Regions from separate parts of the Duganella sp. AC237 genome, predicted to be linked through region 2. Evidence: riboswitches for the same ligand, from Rfam matches in the RefSeq annotation. Region 2 holds a riboswitch; each other region holds the start of a gene.
The links. A riboswitch is a leader RNA that binds a small molecule or an ion and turns the genes downstream of it on or off. The one in region 2 is predicted to bind cobalamin.
Positions count from the first base shown of each region.

Region 1: linked by a shared signal. The riboswitch ahead of AC0IYS_RS27265 (TonB-dependent receptor domain-containing protein) and the one ahead of AC0IYS_RS17790 (TonB-dependent receptor) in region 2 are both predicted to bind cobalamin.
Region 3: linked by a shared signal. The riboswitch ahead of AC0IYS_RS08570 (TonB-dependent receptor) and the one ahead of AC0IYS_RS17790 (TonB-dependent receptor) in region 2 are both predicted to bind cobalamin.
Region 4: linked by a shared signal. The riboswitch ahead of AC0IYS_RS23025 (MotA/TolQ/ExbB proton channel family protein) and the one ahead of AC0IYS_RS17790 (TonB-dependent receptor) in region 2 are both predicted to bind cobalamin.

Region 1 covers NZ_CEEDEW010000003.1:6,150,648-6,155,406, forward strand. Annotated here, with positions in the region: gene AC0IYS_RS27250 (adenosylcobinamide-GDP ribazoletransferase) at 1-519, shown strand, start outside; gene AC0IYS_RS27255 (histidine phosphatase family protein) at 523-1,065, shown strand; gene AC0IYS_RS27260 (DUF6445 family protein) at 1,084-1,848, opposite strand; cobalamin riboswitch at 1,970-2,188, shown strand; gene AC0IYS_RS27265 (TonB-dependent receptor domain-containing protein) at 2,286-4,175, shown strand; gene AC0IYS_RS27270 (FecCD family ABC transporter permease) at 4,277-4,759, shown strand, end outside.
Region 2 covers NZ_CEEDEW010000003.1:4,032,797-4,037,555, reverse strand. Annotated here, with positions in the region: gene AC0IYS_RS17800 (hypothetical protein) at 1-38, shown strand, start outside; gene AC0IYS_RS17795 (aminotransferase class V-fold PLP-dependent enzyme) at 87-1,364, opposite strand; cobalamin riboswitch at 1,495-1,729, shown strand; gene AC0IYS_RS17790 (TonB-dependent receptor) at 1,887-4,007, shown strand; gene AC0IYS_RS17785 (glycoside hydrolase family 27 protein) at 4,029-4,759, opposite strand, start outside.
Region 3 covers NZ_CEEDEW010000003.1:1,839,552-1,844,310, reverse strand. Annotated here, with positions in the region: gene AC0IYS_RS08580 (SDR family oxidoreductase) at 1-357, opposite strand, end outside; gene AC0IYS_RS08575 (hypothetical protein) at 404-736, opposite strand; gene AC0IYS_RS08570 (TonB-dependent receptor) at 867-2,864, opposite strand; cobalamin riboswitch at 2,948-3,138, opposite strand; gene AC0IYS_RS08565 (DODA-type extradiol aromatic ring-opening family dioxygenase) at 3,280-4,092, shown strand; gene ylqF (ribosome biogenesis GTPase YlqF) at 4,104-4,759, opposite strand, start outside.
Region 4 covers NZ_CEEDEW010000003.1:5,187,455-5,192,213, forward strand. Annotated here, with positions in the region: gene AC0IYS_RS23015 (cobaltochelatase subunit CobN) at 1-1,025, opposite strand, end outside; gene AC0IYS_RS23020 (DUF2149 domain-containing protein) at 1,012-1,353, opposite strand; gene AC0IYS_RS23025 (MotA/TolQ/ExbB proton channel family protein) at 1,355-1,951, opposite strand; cobalamin riboswitch at 2,017-2,235, opposite strand; gene cueR (Cu(I)-responsive transcriptional regulator) at 2,279-2,671, opposite strand; gene AC0IYS_RS23035 (heavy metal translocating P-type ATPase) at 2,668-4,759, opposite strand, start outside.

The DNA.
Region 1 (4,759 bases), 2.1 Mb from region 2:
TTCGGCGGCGGCATGACGCCGGAACGCGTGCTGGAAATCATGAAGGATTCGCGCATCGGCGCCTACGGCGCGATCGGGATCTTCTGCCTGCTGCTGCTGAAGTGCGCGATCTTGACCCGAATACCACCGTTCGGGGTATTGGCGGCCCTGCTGGTGGCGCACCCGATGTCGCGACTGATGGCGGTCTCGCTGATCTGGCGGCTGGACTACGCGCGCGCCGAGGGCAAGGCCAAGCCGCTGGCCCAAAAAATGCGCACCATGGAATTCGCCATCGCGGCCATCACGGCTTTGCTGCCTGCGCTGATACTTATATATCTGGGCTGGCTGTCGTGGACAATGCTGATCAGCGGCTGCGCCTTCGCATTGGTGGCGACCTTCTGGCTGGCGCGGAAGTTCGTTCGCCGCATCGGCGGATACACGGGGGACTGCCTCGGCGCGGTACAGCAAGTGACCGAGGTGGTCTTCTATCTGTGCGTGCTCGCCGGGCTGCATACCAGCGCGCCATTTGAGGTTTTCTGAGCCGTGCGGCTGATACTCATTCGTCATCCCCAACCGCTGCTCGCGGCGGGCGTCTGCTATGGCAGCACCGATCTGGACGTCGCGCCGGCGGAACTGGCGCGCACCCTCGCCGAGCTGGCGCCGCGACTGCCGGCCGGTTTGCCGCTATATTCCAGTCCATTGCGCCGCTGCGCCGGACTGGCCGCCGGCCTGTCGGCCACGCCGATTTTCGACGCCCGCCTGGTAGAAATGCACTTCGGCGGCTGGGAGATGCGCGCCTGGGACGACATTCCGCGCGCCGACGTCGACGCCTGGGCTGCGGATCTGGTCAACTACCAACCGGGCGGCGGCGAGAGCGTATTGCACATGGCCGCGCGCATCGCAGCTTTCCACGCCGACCTCCAGCGCCAGCTGGGCGACAACGGCGAGGCCATCGTCATCTGCCACGCGGGCGCCATGCGTTTGCTGTCCGCCTGCCACGCCGGCCTGCCGCCGCCGGAGATGGCCCTGCAAGCCGCCCGGACGCCGCACCATATCGCCTACGGCGCCCAACTTGTCCTGGCGTGACGCCCGTCGCCGTCACCTTCAAGTCGCAGCCATCCGCAGTTTGAGAAAGGCGTTGACGGTCAGCCTTCCGACCGTCGGATCGTCGACCATCAACTCCGGTCGCGTGATAAACCCGGAGTGGAACAGCCCACCATTGTAGAAAATCGCCCGATTGAACTTGGGCTCGACCGTCAGCACTTTCTCGAAATGGTCGTCGGAGGCGATGGCGTAGGTCGGCGCGGAGACGCCGGCCGGCGCCTCCCCCGCCTGGTCCATGCGCTTCAAGTCAAGCAACCAGGCGTCGATTTCCTCGATCGGAAGCTTGGGCTTGAAAAAGCTGGTGCCGCCGAGCCGCTCGTCCTTGAACAGATACAGCACCATCGCGCCGACGCCTTCCATAGGCCCCAGGCCGTAGGAGTCGCGGTGCGGAATGCGCTGGCCCGGCAACAGCTGCTCCGGACGACGCGTCACCAGCGACAGGCGGCTGTGTATGCTGAGCACACGGCGCGCCTTGAGCGGCGTGCGCGCATGCAGCAAGAACGCTTCCTGCATGCTGGCGACGATGCGACCCGTTAGCGGCAGCTCCGGTCCCGGATAATAGTTACCGGCCGAGTCGACGAAATGCCGGTGCTCCAGCGCGGCGTACTCCACCATGATCTCCGGTTCCGCCAAAAAATTATCGACGACGACGCACTGGTGGCCGTCGAAAATCGGCACCACGCTCACCAACGGGCGGGGATTGACCATCGGCCGCACCGCGCGCGCGGGCGTAGACGGAGGCTGGGAAGAACGTAGGTCGAACATGCGCGCTCCTGCGACAATGAAAAGGGCTTGGTTTGTTTGGCGGCAGCCATCATATCGAAAAAAGCCTGTCGTCTCCCACCAACTGTGAACTATTTTTCACTAGGGGAGCCCCCCGCAAAGCCGTATAATGACCGGCTTTGGTGCCCGCGCGTCCGTCCGGATGCGCAGTTAAACGGGAAACACGAAGCCGCCCGGCGGCCCACGTGTGCTGCCCCCGCAACGGTAAGCAAGTGTCGCGCGGCGCGCGACAAACCAGCTCTGACAACCACTGTGCTCCGCATGGGAAGGTGAGATGGTCTAACTTGCCAGCCCGGATACCGGCCAAAGCAGGTGGAAGTGGGCGAACCGAATGCGCGCGCGCATCTCTCGGCTCTCCGCTTCTGTTCAATCTGGCCCACGGGGAAGTAGGCCGGTTGCTCCTAACAGAAAAATAAATCATGTCCTTTCCGCTCTCCCGCCTGGCCCCCCGCCCGGCGGCACTGACCTCGCTGGCACTGGCAATGGCCGCCGCCTTCTCGCACAACGTCGCCCATGCCGACGAGGCGCCCGCCGACACCGTCGTGGTGACCGCCACCCGCACGCCGCAACCGCTGGCCGACATCATCAGCGACACCGTCACCATCAAGGCCGAACAAATCGCCGAAGCCGGCGCCGGCTCGGTGGTCGACCTGCTCAAACGCCAGCGCGGCATCGAAGTGACGCGCAACGGCGGCGCGGGCAGCTCGTCCAACGTCTACATCCGTGGCGCCAACAGCAATCAAAGCATCGTGCTGGTCGACGGCGTGCGTATCGGCTCGTCCACCACCGGCGCCGCCAACTGGAGCGCCATTCCGCTGACCGCGATCGACCATATCGAGATCGTCTACGGCGCACTGAGCTCCCTGTACGGCGCCGACGCGATCGGCGGCGTGATCCAGATCTTCACCAAAAAAGGCAAGGGCGCGCCAGCGGTGACGGCCTTCGCCGGCTATGGCAGCGACAACACGCGCGAAGCCGATGTGACGGTATCGGGCGCCACCGGCGGTGAACACAGCTTCGGCTACGCGGTCAGCGCCGGCAAGGAAAAGTCCGACGGCTTCTCGACCTCCCGTCCCGGCCTGACCTCGTACAATCCGGACGACGACGGCTACGACAAGGAAAACGTCTCCGGTCAATTCAGCCTGCAACTGGCCAAGGGCTACGAGGCCGGTGCGCTTTTCCTGCATAGCAAACTCGATTCGCAGTACGACGCCCTGCGTGCCGGCACCTACGACGTGCGCAGCAAGAACGTCATCGACACCGCCAGCGTCTACGCCAAGGCGCAACTGCTGCCGGTCTGGGACAGCCTGCTGCAATACTCGGAGACCAAGGACAAAGGCGAAAACTACACCAACGCCACCGCCGCCGGCTATGCGCGCATCAAGACCAAGCAAAGCTTCATCACCTGGCAAAACGATGTGCGTGTCGGCGCCGACCTGCTGCAACTGCTGTACGAGCACCGCGAAGAGAAGGTACAGAGTAACGGCTCCAACGGTGTGCTGAACCGCCAGCGCGACACCAATTCGTTCGCCGCCTCGTACAACGCCCGTCGCGGCGCCAATCTTCTGAGCGCGAGCGTCCGCCGCGACAACACGGTCTACGGCTCGCAGAATACCGGCTCGCTGGGCTACGGCTACAACATCACACAGGCATTGCGCGCCACCGCCAGCTACGGCAGCAGCTTCCGCGCGCCGACCTACAATGAGTTGTACTTCCCGGAGTACGGCAATCCCGCCAACAAACCGGAAGAAGGCCGTAACGCCGAAATCGGCCTGCGTTACGACGATGGCGTCAACACGCTGAGCGCCGGCTACTACCGCAACCGCCTGACGGACATGCTCGTCAACATCAACCCATGCCCGTTCGGCCGCGCCGGCTATCCAAGCGGCTGCGCTTACAACGTCAATCGCGCCACGCTGGAGGGCATCACGCTGTCGGCCGCCACCAGGCTGGCCGGGATCAACCTCGCCGCCAACCTCGATCTGCAGGACCCGAAGGATGAGACGACCGGCAAGCGCCTGCAGCGCCGCTCGAAAAAACACGGCAACCTGACCGCCGACTATGCCATCGGCGCGCTGAAGGCCGGCGTGGAGCTGGAAGTATCGGGAGACCGCTATGACGACGCGGCCAACAGCAACCGCCTGGGCGGCTACGGGCTGGTGAACCTGTACGCGACCTACGCCTTCTCGCGCGACTGGTCGGCGCTGGTCCGCTGGAACAACATCGGCGACAAGCAGTACGACCTGGCGCGGTACTACAACACGCCGGGTTCGAAGGTGTTTGCGGGTATCCGCTACGGCTATAAATAGACACGAAAACACGTGGGACGGATTACGGCGTTATCGCTAAGTCTTGCTTAAGCTTGTAATACTGTAATCTGCCAGTGCTTCCCACTCTCTGAAAGTAGTGCATGCATTCTTTCTCACGCAATCTGCAGCAGCGCGCCGCCGTCACCTTGACCGGCCTGGCCCTGTTCGCGTTTGCCAGCCTGGTTTTCTCGGGCATGACCGGTTCGGTCGCGATTCCCCTTTCCGATATTCCCGCAGCGGTCAACGATCTGCTGCACGGCCAGACCACCACCTTGTCGGCCACCCTGCTCGACCTGCGCCTGGGCCGCGCCATCACCGCCTTCGTCACCGGCGCGGCGCTGTCGCTGGCCGGCGTCATGATGCAGGCGCTGTTGCGCAACCCGCTGGCCGACCCTTATGTCCTCGGCATATCCTCCGGCGCCTCGGTTGGCGCGCTGGCCGCGCTGATGTTCATGTGCGCCGCGTGGATGGTCGACGCGGCGGCCTTCGCCGGCGCGGTGGTGGTGTCGATGATGCTCTACATGCTGGCCCGGCGCGACCTGCGCGGCGGCGCGGCGGCCGAAGGCGGCACCGCCCTGCTGCTG
Region 2 (4,759 bases):
AACCGGGCGACCGCTGGAGCCGTTCGGTGTCGCACTGAGCGCGAGCGCGGGCGGACGGCGCGCGGCGAGCCGCCGGCCGCGAGCGCTTACGCCTTGGCGGCAAGCGCGCGGATGGCGGCCACCAGCCGGTCCAGGTCCGACGTGCGGGTGAAGAAGGCCGGCGTCACGCGGATGCAGGCGCCGCCCACCGGGCCGCTGCGCGCGACGGTGAAAATGCCATGCTCGTCCATCAGCCGTTTGGCCAGCGCCACGTTGTCCTCGAAACTGGTCTTGCCGCGCAGGCGGAAGGAGGTGACCGCGCCGTACATGCCGGGCTCCTCGGGAGTGAGGATCTGCACGCCCGGCGCGTCCAGCACGCGCCGCACCCAGTAGTCGCGCAGTTCGCGCAGCCGGGCGCTGCGCTCGGCCAGCGGAATCTGGCCGTGGTATTTCAGCGCGGCGGGAATGGTCATGACGCTGGCGGCGTTGACGGTGCCGGAATGGACGCGCGCGCGGATGTCGGTGGCCGGGTAGCTGCTGTTGCCCAGCTGGATATCGATGTCTTGCAGGCGCGATTCGCGGATGTACAGGAAACCCAGCCCCAGCGGCGCCCCTATCCATTTGTGCAGGTTGGCGCCGACGAAATCGGCGCCGAGGTCCGGGATGCGGAAATCGAGCTGGCCCCAGGACTGCGCGATGTCGACGATGACGTCGACGTTGCGGCGCTTGGCCAGTGCGACGATCTCGGCCACCGGTATCACCAGTCCGGTGCGGTGGCTGATGTGCGTCAGCAGCAGCAGGCGGGTGCGCGGATGCTGCCGCAACGCCTGTTCGTAAGTGTCGATTACCGCCTGGCGCGTAGCCGGTTCGGGAATGCGCACCGTCGCGACATTGGCGCCGCGACGGCGCGCCAGGTCGTTCATCGCGTCGATCATGGTGTCGTAGTCGAGGTTGCCGACCATGACGGTGTCGCCGGCCTTCAGCGGCCGGTAGTTGGCGATCAGGTTTTGCAGCGACTCGCTGGCGCCCCGGGTGATGGCGATTTCACCGGTGGCGACGCCGGCATGCGCGGCCAGGCTGGCGCGGATGGCTTCGATTCCGTCGCGGTCGAACTGGCTGCGCAGATAGCGCGAGTTCTGACGGTTCAGGGTGTCGATGTTGCGCTTGAAGTCCTCGGCCACCGGCGTCGGCATGATGCCGTAGTAGGCGTTCTCGAGATTGATGAAATCGGGCGCCACATCGTAATGCGCGGCCAGGCTCTCCCATTTCCCGGAGGCTTCGGTTGCAGCGGCGCCGCGCGGTGCGGCGGCGAGGCCGACACCGCCAAGGGCCAGGCCGGCGACATCGCGCAACCAGTGACGTCGGTTTCGGGGGAGGGTGATCATCATGCTCCTTGATTTCGATTGTTGGTTACTTTAGATTATTGCACTGTTGTCCTGTAGTTGCAAGATGGTTGCATTTGGATTTCTCGGCAGGTTGAACGATGTCGAGAGTTGCCTGGTTGTCATGGCCGGGGTATGATGGCGCCGTTTTGGTGCTCGCGGCCATGTCTTGGCCGCAGTTAAACGGGAAACACGCGTCGGGAGGCCGGCGGCAAACGTGTGCTGTCCCCGCAACGGTAAAACAGGCGCCGGCATGTCATTGCGACAGCGCCGGCCGGTCAGCTCAACAGTCCACTGTGCGTTCGGCATGGGAAGGCGGGGTGATTGGTCCTGTTAGCCCGGATACCGGCCAGGACAGATGGAAGCAAGCGACCGGGACCTGTCGTATTTGTGGTCGACGGAACCCGGCTCACGCCTCAACAGTCTCCGTCCTCCGCCCCTGTTCGCGACTGCTTCTTTTTTTCTCGGTGCACGAGGAATGCGCCGTATAAAAAAGACCGCCAGCCGGTCGCAATCGAAAGTCCCATGAACCACCACGCCATCCCCCGCAGCCTGCCACGCCTGCGCCTGCTTCCAGCGATGCTGCTGACGGCCTTGCCCGCCTTCGCCAACAACAACGGCAACGGCAACGACAACACCCCCGCCGCCGACAGCCCGCCCGTGCAACAGGTGCAGGTCTCGGCCAGCCTGATTCCCCTCGGCGTGGCCGATTCCGCCAACCAGGGCACGGTGACCGCCAAGCAGCTGGAAAACCGCCCGCTGCTGCGCACCGGCGAGCTGCTCGAAGCGGTGCCCGGCCTGATCGTGACCCAGCACGCCGGCGACGGCAAGGCCAACCAGTATTTCGCGCGCGGCTTCAATCTCGATCACGGCACCGACTTCCGTACCACGGTGATGGGCATGCCGGTGAACCTGCCGACCAACGCGCACGGCCAGGGCTATTCGGACCTCAATTTCCTGATCCCGGAACTGGTGGCCACCATCCAGTACAAGAAGGGCACCTACTACGCGGAGGAGGGCGATTTTTCGGCCGCCGGCGCGGCCGCCTTCGACTACGTGCGGCAGATGCAGCAGGGATTGCTCAGCGTGGAGGCGGGCCAGAACCGCTTTGCGCGCATGCTGGTGGCCAATTCGACGCCGCTTGCGGCCGGCACGCTGCTGTACGCGATCGAGCGCGCGGGCCAGGATGGCCCGTGGGACACGCCCGAAGACTACAAGCGCGTGAACGGCGTGCTGTCATATAGTCTGCGCAGCGGCGACGACGACCTGAGGCTGACCGCGATGGGCATGCACTCGTCATGGAATTCGACCGACCAGGTGCCGCAACGCGCGCTCGACAGCGGCTTGATCGGCCGCTACGGCGCGCTCGATCCCAGCGACGGTGGCGAAACGTCGCGTTACAGCGCATCCGCCGAGTGGACGCGCCAATACGCCGACGGCTATGGCAAAGTCGGCGCCTACGTGGTCAAATCGCGCCTGGACCTGTTCAGCAATTTCACCTATGTGCTTGACGATCCGGAACATGGCGATCAGTTTCACCAGGCCGAGAGCCGCCAGATCCTTGGCCTGAACGCGGAACGCGCCTGGCAGCACAAGCTCGGCCCCTTCGCTGCCGAGACTTCGGTGGGCGTGCAACTGCGCCAGGACCGCTTGTCGCCGGTCGGCTTGTATCTGAGCGAAGCGCGCCGGCGCCTGTCGACGGTGCGCGAGGACGAGGTCAGGGAGCGCGCCGCCGCCGTCTACCTGTCGAGCAGCGTCGTCTGGACGCCCTGGCTGCGCACCGTGGCCGGCGTGCGGTCGGACCGCTATGCGTTCGATGTGGACAGCGATACCGGCGCCAACTCGGGCAAGGTCGACGCCTCCATCACCAGTCCCAAATTCACCGCCGTTTTCACGCCCGGCAAGAACGCCGAGGTGTACCTGAACTGGGGACGCGGCTTCCATAGCAACGACGCGCGCGGCGTCACCGGGACCGTCGATCCCAAGACCGGCCTGGCGGTCGATGCCGATGGCGCCGCGATCGAGCGCGCCACGCCGCTGGTCAAGGCCACCGGCAAGGAGGCGGGACTGCGCCTGGTCGGCCTGGTTCCCGGCCTGCAGACGACCATCGCCGCCTGGCGGCTCGACCTCGATTCCGAACTGATCTTCATCGGCGACGCCGGCACCACCGAGGCCGGGCGCCCGAGCCGGCGCCACGGCGTGGAATTGGCCAATTTCTATTCGCCAGCAAAGGACTGGATTGTCGACGCCAACCTGGCCTGGTCGCGCGCTCGCTTCCGCGACAGCGATCCGGCCGGCGATTTCATTCCGGGTTCGATCAGCCGCACCGCCTCGGCCGGCGTGTCGGGGGAATCGGGGCCATGGTCGGGTGGGGTGCGGCTGCGCTACTTCGGACCGCGCGCGCTGAGCGAGGACAACACGGTGCGGTCGCCGTCGTCGACCTTGGTCAACATGAAGCTCGGCTACAAGCTGGCGCCGAACCTCAAGGTCACCATCGAGGTGCTGAACCTGCTGGATCGACGCGTCAGCGACATCGATTACTATTACGCGTCGCAACTGCCGGGCGAGGCGGCGCCGGTGGCCGACATCCACACCCATCCCGGCGAGATGCGCACGTTACGGGCCGGGCTGGCCTGGCGCTTCTAAAGCGGCGCCGCAGCGCGTTTCCTATGGTTTCGCAGGGCCGCCCAGGCGCAACATCAGCACGCTGTGCGGCGCCAGCCTCGCTCGCAGCGTGCCGCTGGTGTCGCCCGTCTTTTTGCTCCACAGGTCGGACCAGCGGTAGACGTTCTGCTTGAAATCGACCGACCGCTTGCTCAGGTCATCGGTCAGCACTTGCTTCTTCCAGTCATGGTGAACGTCGGCCGCCTGGTTGGAACGGTTCAGGAACATCAGTGCCCATTCGCCACCGTCGAGCGGCTTGGCATAGACCTCCAGCGGACCGTCGGCCAATACGCGCAGCGCTTGAATACCCAGCTTGTCCTGGCTCACCGCGATCACGCCGGGGTTGGTCAGGATGCGGCGGGTCGACTCCGACATGGAACGCAGGTCGTTGCCCAGGATCAGGGGCGAGGCCATCATGGCCCAGATCGACAGATGGGCGCGGTCTTCATCTTCGCTCATGCCGTTGCCCACTTCGAGCATGTCCATGTCGTTCCAGCGGCCGGGTCCGGCGAACTTGCGCAGGTTGTCGTCGGCATGCTTGTCGAGGATGCGCAGCACGCCCAGGCCGGTCGAAAAGCCGGGACTGAACTGGCAGTCGAAGCAATTATAGATATCGGGCGTGGTGCGCCACGAATGGCCGACCTGGCCGGCCCATTCCCACGGCTTGCTCATGCCCCATTCGCAGATGCTGAACACCATCGGACGGCCGGCCTTGGCGATCGCGTCGCGCATCG
Region 3 (4,759 bases), 2.2 Mb from region 2:
GCACAGGAACGCGCTCATGATGTTGGTGGCGAAAACGCGCTGCATCCGCTCGGCCGACATTTCCATCAGCTTGCACTGTTGTTCCAGCACGCCGACGTTGTTGACCAGCGCAGTGATCGGCCCCAATTGGGCGTCGACCGCCGCGAACAGGCGCAGCACGTCGGCTTCCACGCTCATATTGCCCTGCACGACGATCGCCTCGCCGCCCTCGCCGGCAATTTGCGCGCGCAGCTGTTCGGCCGCCTCGCCGTTGCTGACGTAGTTGATGCAGACGGCGTAGCCACGGCGGCTCGCCATCAAGGCCGTCGCCGCGCCTATGCCCCGGCTGCTGCCGGTCACCACCATCACTTGTTTCATCGCTCGCCTTGTAAAAAAGCCCGCTGGCGCGGGCTTGTAATCAGGGTTACTTCTCCGGACTGGTGTTTTTCAGCGCGTAGGCCACGTGCTGCCACCAATGGTCGCGCGAATCGACGCTGCGCAGGCACTTTTTGTCGATCTCGCCCTTGAACATCGGATCTTCGCACTTTTTGGTCATCAGCGCATAGCGCTGGTTTTCCGCGTTGGCCAAGGCGACCACCAGCCAGAAGACCAAGCCCGCCAACACCACCACCAGGCTCCAGGCGACATGGTTGATATACGCCCACTCGAACAGCGTCTCGATGGCCGGTGATGACTCTTTATAGAGGTGCATCACCTTGCCTTCGGCGGCCTTGCGTTCGTCGCTGATTTCTTTCATTTTCGTACCCGTTCCAAATTAAAGCGCATCTTTGCGCGGCGGGTGACACGTCCAACCACGCCACGAGCGGAGATTACCACTTTTCAGGCGCGAGGTGGCTGTTCGCGCCTGATCGGCGATTAAAACCCGCTTAAAACTCGTAGCGCGCCGACAGCTTGAGCTGGCGGCCGTCGGCCGCATAGATGCCGGCCTTGCAGGAAAACGCTTGCGAGTAGTACTGCTTGTCCGTCAGGTTGAGGCCGGACACCGCGAACTCCCACTGGCCGATCTTGCGGGCATAGCGGGCGTCGACGGTGGCGAAGCCGGGAATTTTTCCTGCGCAGCTGTTGTCGAAGTCCGAGCCGTAGCGCTGGCTGTCGACCCACTGCGTGCCGATGTCGGCGGACTGACCATCGGCCGGGGTCCAGCTCAGGCGCGCGCTCAGCGTATTCTCCGGCACCAGCACCATTTGCTTGCCGCTGTTGGCGCCTTCGCGGAACTTGGCATCGACATGCTGGTAATGCGCGCTGACGGTCCAGTCGGTGGCGATGCGTTGCTCCGCATCGAGTTCGACGCCGCGGCGTTTGGTCGGGTCGAGGTTGATGTTGGCGAAGTTGGTTGGATCGTAGAAGATCTCGTTGCTCAGGTTATGGCGGAACACGCGCGCCGTCACTTTGTGCACGGCGTTGGCGAAGCTGGCACCGAACTCCAGATCGTGCGACTTCTGCGGCAGCAGCGCGGCATTGATCACCCGCGTGGCCGCGTTTTCGTCCGAATTGGCGACGCGGTAGCTTAGTCCCGCCTTGCCGAATACCGTCAAACCATTCAGCGGCATATAGCTCGCTTGCAGCTCCCACGCGTTCAGCCCCTGCGCGACGTCATAGCCAGTGGTGGCGAAACCTTTCGGGTCACTGAAGTCCTTGTCGAAGACCTCGCGCCGCACGCCGGCCGAGACGCGGCCCTGGTGGGCTGCGTCGAATCGCAACTCGTCTCGCACGTAGATCGCTTTCGATTTTTGGTTCGCGTCCGCCGCCGAGAACGACGCCTCGGTGGTGCGCTCCCACTTGGTCAGGTCGATACCGGCCACCACTTCATTGAGCATGCCGCCAATCTGGCCCAGGCGACGCACGCGCGGCGAGAACTGAATCTGCTTGCTGTCGTAGGTGCTGGGCGAGGGGAAACCGCCGAAGAAATAGGTCGTGTCGACGGTCTTCTTGCGGTAGGACAGATCGGCCGCCAGATCGTAGTCGGCCACCCGGTACTGACTGAAAATGGTGAAGCGGTCGCTGTCAAGCGAGCCGTGATCGTCGGGTGAACTGTCCTGGCGCGGATTGGCCATGTATTGCGCCTCCGTCAGCGATCCCGGCAAACGCATGTCCTGGCGCGCGCCTTCATAACGGAAGCCCACGCGCCCGACATCGTTGAACCACTGCGCGCCGCCGCTGAACTGCGTCTGTTTGAATTCGTTGTTGTCGCGGTAGTTGTCGGTGCGCTGGTGGCCCAGGGTCGCATCGGCCGCGAAGCCTTCCCACGCCTGCGCCGCCGACACGCGGGCCTCGCCGGCGTTGAAGCGGCCACCCTCGACAAACACGCTGCCACGGCGGGTGTTCTTGCCCGGATTCTTGGTGACGATATTGATAACGCCACCGGTGGCGCCGTCGCCGTACAACACGCTGGCGCCGCCGCGTGTGATTTCGATGCGGTCCACGGTATCGACCGGAATGGTCGACAGAATCGCGGTGCTCAACTCATTTTCCGACAGGCGCACGCCATCGAGAACGATCACCAGATTCTGGCTGCTGTTGGTGCCGAAGCCGCGCAGGTCGAGATCGAAGTCCGGGCTGCCGTTCAGGCTTTGACGGCCGTAGACGCCGCCGATTTTGCGGATCGCCGAATTGACGTCGCTGACGCCGGCGCGGCGGATATCCTCGGCAGAGATCACCGTGGCGCCGATCGGGGCCAGCGCCGGATCGGCGTCGAAGCGCGAACCGGTGATGACGACCGGCGCCAGCACCTGGGCGACCTGCGCGCCGACCGCGTCTTGCGCGATGGCGGTGGCCGGCACGATAGCGGCGGCGGTAAAGCAAAGGGAAACGGCGGCAGCCAGCAAACGTGGCGCCGAAGGCGGAACAAACGCGAAGGAATTCATGGTAAATCGTTTTCAAAAGAGACATCCGCGCCTGCGTCCCCGCAAGTCGGAAGTGTACGGAAGCCGCGCACCGGTCGACGGCGCGCGCTCCCCCTGGTCTGGCCGATATCCGGGCTGGCCGGCGCGGTCGGAGCGACTCTCGACAAAGCGCGGGCGTTACCGTTGCGGGGGCAGCACACCTTGGCCGGTTCGCGGAATGCGGAAGCGGCCCTGTGTTTCCCGTTTAACCGCGCACGTGAACACATGCGCAGGCACCAGAACCCCGGCATTATACGCCTGCCAACACCGCCGCGCCCCGACAGGGGCCGGGTCCGGCATCATTCAGCATTTCGATAGGACCTATCTACATTTCATGCATTGATTGCCGGGCATTACATCCCCATAGTAGATATAACAACGATACCGGAGCAATGCCATGAGCACCACCCAAACCCTTCCCACCTACTTCCTGTCCCACGGCGGCGGCCCGTGGCCCTTCATGATGGACACCGTCGGCCACCTGTACGCAAAGCTGGACGCTTCGCTGCGCGATATCCCGCGCCAGCTGGGCGTCACACCGAAAGCGGTGCTGGTCGTTACCTCGCACTGGGAAGGCCGCGACTTCATGCTGTCCTCGTCGGCCAAGCCGCCGATGTTGTACGACTACGGCGGCTTCCCGCCGCACACCTACGAGGTGCAGTACAGCGCCCCGGGCGCGCCGGAACTGGCGGCGCAGGTCAAACAACTGCTCGACGCGGGCGGCCATCCGGCGCAACTGGACGGGCAGCGCGGATTCGACCACGGCACCTTCAGCGCCATGTATCCGGTGTATCCGGACGCCGACGTGCCGATCGTGCAGCTGTCGCTCAAGCACGGACTCGATCCGAAGACGCACCTGGAGGTGGGACGTCTGCTGGCGCCATTGCGCAAGGAGGGAGTGCTGATCATCGGCAGCGGGCTGAGTTACCACAATCTGCGGGCGTTCAACGCGCAGGGCGCGGCGGCGTCGCATCAATTCGACGGCTGGCTGCGGGCGGCCATGGCGCTGCCGCCGGCGGAGCGCACGGCGGCGTTGGTCGAGTGGGAGAAGGCGCCGGCCGCGCGCGTGGCGCATCCGCGCGAGGAGCATTTGCTGCCGCTGATGGTGGCGTTGGGGGCGGCCGAGGACGAGCCGGCATCCGTGCCGTATCACGAGGATGCGTTTATGGGGTCGTTGGCGGTGAGTAGTTTCCGCTTCGGCGGCGCGTAGAGCGTTAGGAATTACGTTCCGCGTTTACCCTTGGCGTATTCGGCGGCCTTGGCTTCGGCGATCGCTGCCTTCTCGGCCGCTTTGGCCGCGGCTTCCACCGCGTAAGTGTCCAGCCGCTCCTTGCGCGACGCCGGCGTCTCCAGCGAGATGCGGCCCAACGTGCCGCTGCGGTAGTCGCCAAGGAAGGTGTGCGACGCCTTCTCGAAATCCAGGTCGCCACCCTTCTGGCGGAAGCCGCGCTTGGCCGCCACGCCCTCCACCACCGCGATGCCGTCGAAGGTTTCGATGTCCTTGAAGCCGTAACGCGCCACCAGCAGCTGCGGGTAGTACTTCAGCATTTCGTCGGCCAGGAACACCGCCACCTCCTCCTCGATCAAGGCGTTCGAGCCGATGGCGTGGCTGGCGGCCAGCATCAAACCGTCGCTGGGCAGCGCGATCTTCGGCCACAGCATGCCGGGCGTGTCGACCAGGATGGTGTTCTTGTCCAGGTAAAGCTTTTGCTGCTGCTTGGTCACCGCCGGCTCGTCGCCGACCTTGGCCACTTTCCGCTTGAGCAGCGCGTTCATCAGCGTCGACTTGCCGACGTTGGGGATCCCCATGATCATGATGCGCAGCGGCTTGGTCGGCACGCCACGGTGCGGCGCCAGCTGCTTGGCCAGTTCCGGCA
Region 4 (4,759 bases), 1.2 Mb from region 2:
TGCGCATCGCTGATGCGCTCACGGCTGGCGACCACCGTCGGCTGTATCAGTCCGGCCATCTCGGCGCCGGCCAACTGCCAGGTGCGTTCGATGATATCGAGGCCGATCTTCGATTCGCGCCATTGCGCCGCCGTGTGCTGGCTCAAGGTGATGGCGTTGATTGCCGGGACGCCGATCTTGTCGAGCAGCGCGCCCGTGTTGGCGGTGCCGCCGACCTTCATTCCCAGCGCGACGATCAGCTCCACGCGGCTCTTGCCGTTTTCATCGAGCAGGAAGCGCAGCGGCACGTCGTACGGATAGCCGAACACCGGCAGCACGTTGTAGCCACTCGCTTCGAGCCGGGCGACGATGGCCGCCAGTGGCAAGGTTTGCCCCGCCACCAGGCTGGCGCGATAGAACGGCACCGCGATCCACGGCGCGCCGGTCTTGTAGTTGGCATAGCCCTGTAAATAGTGCTCATAGCTGCTGTAGGTGCGGTTGGCCGCAACGTCGTACAGGCCGACGTCCGGCATCGCGTGCACCGGCGCCACGGCCAGCGTCGCGCCGAAATGCTGGCGCAAGATATAGCGCAGCAGGTTGCCCATGTTCTCGATGCCGCCCTCGCTGTGATACTGCTGGATGGTCTTGTCGTCCTGGACGCCCATCTCGCGGATGCTGTCGTCGATGGCGCCGCCGACGGCGAAAACCGGATGGCGCGACTTCCTCAGCGCCTGCAATTCATCCTTGAGTCCCGCCATCGCCAGCCTGCCCTTGGCGTTGACGATCGCGACATCGGCGCTGGCCAGCGCATTGCGGTCGGCCTGCGTCATGCCGTTGTTGGGAATGATACGGATGACGACATTGAGCTCCTTGAGCTCCGCCTGCAGACCGCGCACCGCCAGCACCGCCGGCCGCGACTCGACGTCACCGAGCATCAGCGCCAGCGTGCGCGGCGCCTGCGCCGAATGCACGTAGCCGACGATGAAGAAGGAGATCAGCAGCAGTAAAACAACTTCCAGTGTCCCAAAACGCTTATTCCGGAACATATACTACCTTCCCGTCCGGCAGCTGGTAAGCGGTGCCCAGGCGTTTGCCGGAACCGGACAACGGCTTGTCGCTGACGCGGCTCACTGTGATCTCGGCGCCCTTCTTGGTCAGCACCTCGACGCGGCCGTCCGCGCTCTTCTTGGCGATGGTGACTTCGGAATTGGGGTCCAGCAGGTCCATCATGTTCCAGGCCGAGAACAGCGCCAGCATCATGGCGACGATGAAGACGATGCTGGCGTCGAACAGGTTGGCGACGCCGGCCAGCGGGTCCTCGGTGTGCTCGCCGATGCGGCTGTAGCGGTGGCGGTTCATAAATCGCATCGCCATATCAGGCCTCCACGCGCATCAGGTGCGGTTTGTTCGCGTGCGTCGCCAGCATGGTTTCGGCGGCGTAGGCGATGTCGGTCAGGTCGCTGCGCAGCCAATGCTCGCGCACCAGGCTCAGAACATAGGCGCATACGCTGCACGCCAGGCCGACCACGGTGGCGGTGAAGGCGGTGGTCATCGATTCGGCCATCTTCGGCAAATTGCCCTGCGCCAGACCTGCCAGTGAAATACCCATCGGGATCAGGGTGCCCATCAGACCGAGCGCCGGGCCGACCCGCACCACGAAACGCACGCCGTCCAGGCGGCGCACGCCGGCGGCGTCGGCGCGCTGCACCACGCGCTCGAGCCGCGCATCGAGTCCCGGCTCGCCCTCTTGCGCGGTCAGCACGGCCGCCATGTCGTGGCGGGCGGTCGCCACCAGCATGCGCACGCCGCGCCGGCGCTCGATCCATTCCGCGCCGAAGGTGCCGAAGCACACCAGCATGTACAAGGTCAGCGCGGCGATCCCCGCCAGCACGGGCAGATACAGCACGTTGGAAATGGAGTACAGCAGCGTCTCGATCGAGCGGATGACCGCGTCGGCAGGCAGGTTAGGCATTGAATGATCCAGCGACAGAAACAAGCCACTCACCTCCCCGTGAGCGGATTGAAAGGAAGCGCCGGGGCGCTTCCACCTCTTTGGCCGGTATCCGGGCTCGCAAGCAAATCCACCTGACCTTCCCATGCAAAAGCACAGTGGTGTAGCGAGGCGGATAGTCGTCGGCGACGACGCTTGTTTACCGTTGCGGGGGCAGCACATGTTGGCTGGCTGGGCCAGCGCCATGTTTCCCGTTTAACTGCGCATCCAGACGGACGCGCGGGCACCAAAACGTGGCGATTATACGTGGTTCCGGGACGGCCGGACAGATACGCCGGGATGCCCAGGCTATTTCGGATCGGCGAGGCTTTGGAGAATCGGACAATCGGGCCGGTCATTGCCCTTGCAACAGCGCGCCAGGGTTTGCAGCGTGTCGCGCATTTCGGTCAGTTCGGCGATGCGCTGGTTAAGCTCATCGACGTGTCCGAGGGCGATTCTTTTCACGTCGGCGCTGGCGCGTTCCTTGTTCTGCCACAGCGACAGCAGGTCGCGGATCTGGTCGAGCGAGAAGCCCAGCGTGCGAGCGCGCTTGACGAAGCGCAGCGCGTGCAGGTCGTTCTCGCCATAGATGCGGTAGCCCGATTCGCTGCGCCGCCCCGGCGGAATCAGCGCGATGCTTTCGTAGTAGCGGATCATCTTGGCCGAGACGCCGGTGGCGCTCGCCGCTTGTCCGATATTCATACCTTCCCTCCTTCATCAGCCGGTTGCGCCTGCGGCTTCCAGCGGCGCAGCAGCAGCGCGTTGCTGATCACGCTCACGGAGCTGAGCGCCATCGCGGCGCCGGCAACCATCGGGTTGAGCAGGCCGAAGGCGGCCAGCGGAATGCCGACCAGGTTATAGATAAACGCCCAGAATAGATTCTGGCGGATCTTGCCGTAGCTACGGCGGGAGATCGAGATGGCGGCCGCCACCAGCGCCGGATCGCCGCGCATCAGCGTGATGCCGGCGGCATGCATGGCGACGTCGGTGCCGCTGGACATGGCGATGCCGACATCGGCGGCGGCCAGCGCCGGCGCGTCGTTGATGCCGTCGCCGACCATCGCGATGCACTTGTCCTGCCCCTTCATGGCGCCGATGGCGGCCGCTTTATCGGCCGGCAGCATGTTGGCGATCACGCGCTGGATGCCGAGCGTCGCGCCCACGTGATCGGCGCTGCCCTGGTTGTCCCCGGTGAGCAGCACGGTCTCGATATTCAACGCGTGCAGCGCGTCGATCGCGGCGCGGGCCTGCGGCTTGATACGGTCGCCGAAAGCCAGCAAACCCAGTAAGCGGGCCGGCTGCGGCGACTGCGCGGCAAGCCACGAGACGGTCAATCCTTGCTGTTCCAGTTCGGCGGCGCGCGCCGCCAGCGCGGCGAGCGTGACGCCCTGCTCCTCCATCAGGCGCGTGCTGCCGAGGATCAGCCGCATGCCGTCGACCGTCGCGGCGACGCCGCGTCCGGGCAAGGCGCTGATGTCGGCGGCGGTCATCGCATCGGCCGATGCTCCCTCGGCGGCTTGCTGCACCGCGCGGGCCAGCGCGTGTTCGCTGCCCCGTTGCACCGCCGCCGCCAGCTGCAGCAGCCGCGCATTATCGATGGCGCCAGGCGCCGGCTCGCACGCCGCCAGCGACGGTTTGCCTTCGGTCAGCGTGCCGGTTTTATCGAAGGCCACGGTGGTGATGCGGTGCGCCAGCTCCAGCGCCTCCGCATCCTTGATCAGGATGCCGTGGCGCGCGGCCACGCCGGTGCCGGCCATGATGGCGGCGGGCGTGGCCAGTCCCAGCGCGCACGGACAGGCGATCACCAGCACCGCCACCGCGTTGATGATGGCAATCTCGCCATCGCCGGACGCCAGCCACCAGCCCACCAACGTCAACAGCGCCAGTACCAGCACCACCGGCACGAACACCGCGCTGACGCGGTCCACCAGATGCTGCACCGGCGCCTTGGCCGCCTGCGCGTCCTCCACCAGGCGGATAATGCGCGCCAGGGTGCTTTCGGCGCCGACCGCCGTCACGCGCACCAGCAGCATGCCCTCGCCGTTGATCGCGCCCCCGGTCACGTGCTCGCCGGCGTGGCGCGCCACCGGCAGGCTCTCGCCGGTGATCAGCGCTTCGTCCACGTGGCTGGCGCCTTCGACCACCACGCCGTCGACGGCGATGCGTTCGCCCGGCCGCACCACCACCATCTCGCCGGGGAGCACCTGCGCGATCGGCACATCGACATCCTGGTCGCCGCGCCGCACACGCGCCGATTCCGGCCGCAGCACCTGCAGCGCGCGGATCGCCGACGTGGTCTGCCGCTTGGCGCGCGCCTCCAGCCATTTACCGAGCAACACCAGCGTGATGACGACGGCCGACGCCTCGAAATACAGATGCGGCATGGCGGAGGTGGCGGTCAGCAATTGGTAGACGCTCAAACCGTAGGCGGCGCTGGTGCCGATCGCCACCAGCAAATCCATATTGCCGCTGCGGGCGCGCGCGGCCAGCCAGCCGGCCCGGTAAAAGCGCGCGCCGAGCCAGAACTGCACCGGCGTCGCCAGCAGAAATTGAAGCCGGCCGTCGAGCATCCAGTGGATGCCGGCCAGTTCGAGCAGCATCGGCAGGATCAGCGGCAGCGACAGCAGCGCGGCCAAGAGCACGGCGTAGCCGCTGGTGCCAGGGGCGATCGCTACCGGGGCGGCGGGAGCGAAAGGCGCCGGTGCGGGCTTGGCCTGGTAGCCGGCCTTGTCGATCGCCTGTTGCAGCACGCCGAAATCGATCGGATGCGCCGACTCCACGCGCGCCATC